Regions from separate parts of the Shewanella sp. FeAMO genome, predicted to be linked through region 2. Evidence: riboswitches for the same ligand, from Rfam matches in the RefSeq annotation. Region 2 holds a riboswitch; the other holds the start of a gene.

Region 1 (2,478 bases), 690 kb from region 2:
CCTGGGTGCCCCTTGGCGACATCGGCGGCATGCGCCGCAATTTTGTAAGCAATAAGCCCTTGTTTAACATCCTCTTTGTTTGGCAAGCCCAGATGCTCCTTGGGAGTCACATAACAGAGCATGGCGCAGCCGTACCAGGCAATCATCGCCGCGCCTATGCCAGAGGTGAAATGATCGTAGCCGGGCGCAATATCCGTGGTCTGGGGCCCCAAGGTGTAGAAAGGGGCCTCATCACAGTACTCAAGCTGCTTGTCCATATTCTCCTTGATCAGCTGCATAGGAATATGGCCCGGCCCTTCGATTATGGTCTGCACATCGTATTCCCAGGCGATTTTCACCAGCTCACCCAAGGTTTCCAGCTCGGCAAACTGAGCCTCGTCGTTGGCATCGGCAATCGAGCCGGGGCGCATGCCGTCACCGAGCGACAGAGAAACATCATAGGCGGCGCAAAGCTCACAGATGTCGCGGAAATGGCTGTAGAGGAAGTTTTCCTTATGATGGCTCAGGCACCACTTGGCCATAATGGAGCCGCCACGGGACACCATGCCGGTCACCCGATTGGCCGTCATGGGCACATAGCGCAGCAATACCCCGGCATGAATGGTGAAGTAATCCACCCCTTGTTCGGCCTGCTCTATCAGGGTGTCGCGAAACACTTCCCAGCTGAGATCTTCGGCAATGCCGTTGACCTTTTCCAGCGCCTGATAGATGGGCACAGTACCTATGGGCACAGGCGAGTTGCGCACTATCCATTCGCGGGTTTCGTGGATATAACGGCCGGTGGACAGATCCATCACCGTATCGGCGCCCCAACGGGTGGCCCACACCAGTTTTTCCACCTCTTCCTCGATGGAAGAGGTCACCGCCGAATTACCGATATTGGCGTTGACCTTCACCAAAAAGTTACGGCCGATAATCATAGGCTCGGCTTCAGGGTGGTTAATGTTGGCGGGAATGATGGCGCGGCCACGGGCCACTTCGCTGCAAACAAACTCAGGGGTTATCGGCGTGGCAACTATAGCACCAAAGGCTTCTCCTTTGGCCTTGCGGGCCAGCTGCGGATCTTTGGCAAGTGCTTCATTGGCCCGGGCCATATTTTCACGAATGGCGATATATTCCATTTCAGGAGTGATAATGCCGGCACGGGCGTAATGCAATTGGGTCACCCGCTTACCCGGCTTGGCCCGGCGCGGTTTGGGCAAAGCGTCGAATCTCAAATGATCCAGCCCTTCATCCGCCAGCCGCTGCTGGGTAAAACTGGAGCTGACCGAGGTCAGCTCTTGCGTATCATCACGCTCTAGGATCCAGCCCTGGCGGAGCTTATCCAGGCCCTGGCGCACATTGATAGCCACGTTGGGATCTGAATAAGGGCCGGCACAATCATAAACACGTACAGTGGGATTGGGTTCAAATTGCTCACTGCCATCTTGGGTTGGTATTCGGGTGTCTGTCTGCCTGATTTGGCGCATGGCTACCTGAATATCGGCCCGGGAGCCCTGAACAAACAGCTTCTGTGAATTGGGATGCTGCAAGGGTTTAAGGTTATCGATAAAGGCCTGGGCGGCCTCACGGGTTTGACGACGATTGGATTGACGATTTGACATAAGCAAGCTCACTCTTTTGGAAAATGAAATTGCTTGTCAGGAGAGTTGAATAAATAAGCGGCGCAAGCTGACTGGTTAAACTCCTTGATTTGGAGTCCCCCTCCGGCGGTGTTGGCAGACTGGCCTCGTGGTTTCAGGTCAGTTCAATGTCCGCTTGAGAAGCCAGATATCGCCTCGGCTCTTTAAAGCCTTTGGCATAGATTTTTGCTCGCAGTGGCTGCGGTAATGCTGCAGCTGAATGCTTGTTTCCTTCGCAGGTGCTAGCCTGATCAGGTTCAACGGATCCCGAATAAACGGTCTCAGCCCAGAGGGCACTCCGACAAGATTGCTGTCGAGTATAAGCACAAGCCGAAGCGGGAAACAAGCCCAATGACAAAACGCGCCGCAGGATCAAATCCATTAAAATCACAATTTAATTATCTGAATTAAATTGAAATACTCGCAAAAATTGAACAAAAAATTTATTTCAAGTCAAATAAATTGATTGCAAAACTCACTTACCAAGCCGCTTTAGACGGCTGGCCACCGCCTCCTTGAGTGCTTTTTCCATCTCTGTCTGACCGCACTTAAATGGAAACCCCAAGTTTTCGGCATAGGGATTGAGCGGAGTCGGCACCTTGACGACCCGATAGCAGGTATCACCATCCTTGACGATACGGTTGGGGTCGAGCGGCAGATCCAGACTGGCCACTTTATTGAAATCATCGGCGTCATTGACCCAAAGCACCTCCATCTCCCCATCCATTTCACTGAGGCTCTTACGTCCCGTGGCCTTATCCGCATATTGCTGTGATAACTGCTGCAGCGCCTGCTGTTGAGAGTGTTGCAATACTTTTCGGGCAGACTTTAATGCGCTTGAACTGAAGTCCAACTG
Region 2 (2,478 bases):
CCAGCGTAGCGTTCACCCGGGCCATTGCCTATCAGGACAGCATAGACGACCCCATAGCCCATGCGGTTGGCTCCTTTATGCGGATAAGCCCTGAAATGATAGGGGATACTTTCCGCAAGGCACTGATGGGTGAGGAAACAAAATGACAGATCCCAAGGCATCCATGGATGTAAAAAGCATAGTTGCTAAAGTGACAGAAACCAATGATTTCAGTCACTTGCTTGAGCATGTTCCCTATGCTCGCTTTATCGGCATGCAGGTGGACAGGTTTGGCGATGAACTGGTGTTTCGTCTGCCGGCCAAAGATGACAACATAGGTAACCCGGTACTGCCGGCCATTCACGGTGGCGTGATAGCCGGGTTTATGGAGATGTCGGCCATCATCCAGCTTATGGTGTTTATGCAAACCAGTAAGGTGCCCAAGGTGGTTGATTTTTCCATCGACTATTTACGCGCCGGTTATCATAAGGACAGTTTCGCCGAGTGCCGAATAACCCGTCAGGGGCGGCGAGTGGCCAATGTCAATATCGACTGCTGGCAAACCAACCGCAAACAGTTGATTGCAACGGCCAGGGCGCACTTTTTGATTGATTGAGAATAAGGGATTGGCAGATGAAAAAAGTCTTGGTAATAGCAGCAACCCTGCTGGCTCTGGCAGGCTGCGCCAACCATACGGCCGGGGTGTATGCCAGCTCGACCGGTGAAACCCGCGCAGACAACAGCAGCTTTGCCCGCTCTGTGAGTGTGGGTGATCTTATGGCCAGAGGCGAGGGCGGCTTGCTCAGAGGCACAGCCACCATCAGCAGCAAGGTCGCTACCGATATGCGCATTCAGTACAAGTTCACCTGGTATGATGCCAGCGGCTATACCCTGGATGATGAAGGTGTGTCCTGGAAGTCGGTCAAGCTGCATGGTAAACAACAGTTGCAGGTGAGCGCCGTGGCGCCGAATCCGACCGCCAGCCGTTTTGAGATCTATGTGCGCGAGGCCTTTTCAAACTAAAAGTTGAAACCTCGGCACCACTGCCGCCCGAGCCATTATTCCCGTTGAATGCTCAACACTCGGGAGTATTGGAGTGGGCGGTTTTTTTATGCCCTCAGGTACAATTTGGCAACCTGGCTCACTTTTGTTGGTAACTCGTGTATACTGGCCCGCGCCAAGGGGTGTTTACCGCATTGCGGTTGACTGAGATGTCGTATGACGAACCCTTAGAACCTGATCCGGCTAGTACCGGCGTAGGAATGGGCCACAATTCGTGCACTTTCAACTCGCTTTCTTATTGCCGGATCTCAAACTGTGAATATTTGAGGTCCTATGTCCAAGTTTACCGTACCTACTCTGCTTGCCAGCACCATTCAGATGCTGCTGTGGGCACCCGTTCATGCCGCCGATAATCCCGGCGTTGAAAAGCAAGATGAGCAACAAGCCATGGAAGTAATAGTCGTCAGCGGCGACTTTCGTGGCCTGACGCTGGAGAAGATGCCCTCCAGTGTGACTGTTATCGATGAGCAGCGCATTGAAGATCAAGGCGCCGAGCATTTCGAAGACATGCTGGGTAATGTGGCCAACTTCAACTGGTCAGGTGCCAGCTCCCGGCCAAGATACTTCCAGATCCGCGGTGTAGGTGAGCAGGAGCAATACCAGGGCGCGCCCAACTCCTCTGTGGGCTTTATTATCGACGATATCGACCTCTCCGGGCTGGGCAGCGTTTCCAGCCTGTACGACCTGCAGCAGTTTGAAGTGCTGCGCGGCCCACAGGGCACCCGCTATGGCGCCAATGCCCTGGCCGGTCTTATCTATCTCAAGAGCAATGATCCCACAGACGTGTTCGAGCACGGCGCCGAAGTCTCGCTCGGTAATGATAATCTGCAAACCTTCAGCGGCTTCAGCTCCGGCCCAGTGACTGATTCCGGCAAGTTGCTCTATCGTGTGGCGCTGCAGCAACACAAGCAGAACGGTTATCGCGACAACCTGTATCTGGGCCGTGACGATACCAATGAGCGCGATGAATTCAGCGGCCGTATCAAGCTGCGCTGGTACGCCACCGACAAGTTGCAGGCGGACTTCACTCTACTGCACGCCGATTTTGACAATGGTTATGATGCCTGGACCCTGGACAATAACGGCTTCAATACCATTACCGATGCGCCGGGCGTCGACAAGCAGCGCACCACGGGATCCAGTCTCAAGCTGAGTTATACCGGCTTCGAGGCTTTTGAGCTGGTGTCCCTGTCAAGCTATGCCGCCACAGATCATCATCACGGTTACGACGGTGACTGGGCCAACCCGGATTACTGGGCCGGGAAAGAGTGCGGCGGCGCACCCTGTGAGTACGATTACACCTGGGATAAACGCGGCGAGCGGCGCACTCTGTCACAGGAGTTCAGATTCAGCTCCAACGAGGCCGGGCGGATTTTCGGCGGCAGCACAGACTGGCTGGCCGGGCTCTATTTTATGGATCTCGATGAGGACAATGAT

Evidence for each region. Region 2 has a riboswitch for thiamine pyrophosphate ahead of ACWAU4_RS13915 (TonB-dependent receptor). Riboswitches for the same ligand answer to the same signal wherever they lie in the genome.
Region 1: another riboswitch for thiamine pyrophosphate. It lies ahead of thiC (phosphomethylpyrimidine synthase ThiC); the one in region 2 lies ahead of ACWAU4_RS13915 (TonB-dependent receptor).

What each region holds. Positions count from the first base shown of each region.
Region 1 covers NZ_CM132201.1:2,400,864-2,403,341, reverse strand. Annotated here, with positions in the region: gene thiC (phosphomethylpyrimidine synthase ThiC) at 1-1,604, opposite strand, end outside; TPP riboswitch at 1,834-1,933, opposite strand; gene ACWAU4_RS10710 (hypothetical protein) at 2,098-2,478, opposite strand, start outside.
Region 2 covers NZ_CM132201.1:3,087,952-3,090,429, reverse strand. Annotated here, with positions in the region: gene ACWAU4_RS13930 (PaaI family thioesterase) at 1-146, shown strand, start outside; gene ACWAU4_RS13925 (PaaI family thioesterase) at 143-595, shown strand; gene ACWAU4_RS13920 (YcfL family protein) at 613-1,002, shown strand; TPP riboswitch at 1,150-1,259, shown strand; gene ACWAU4_RS13915 (TonB-dependent receptor) at 1,315-2,478, shown strand, end outside.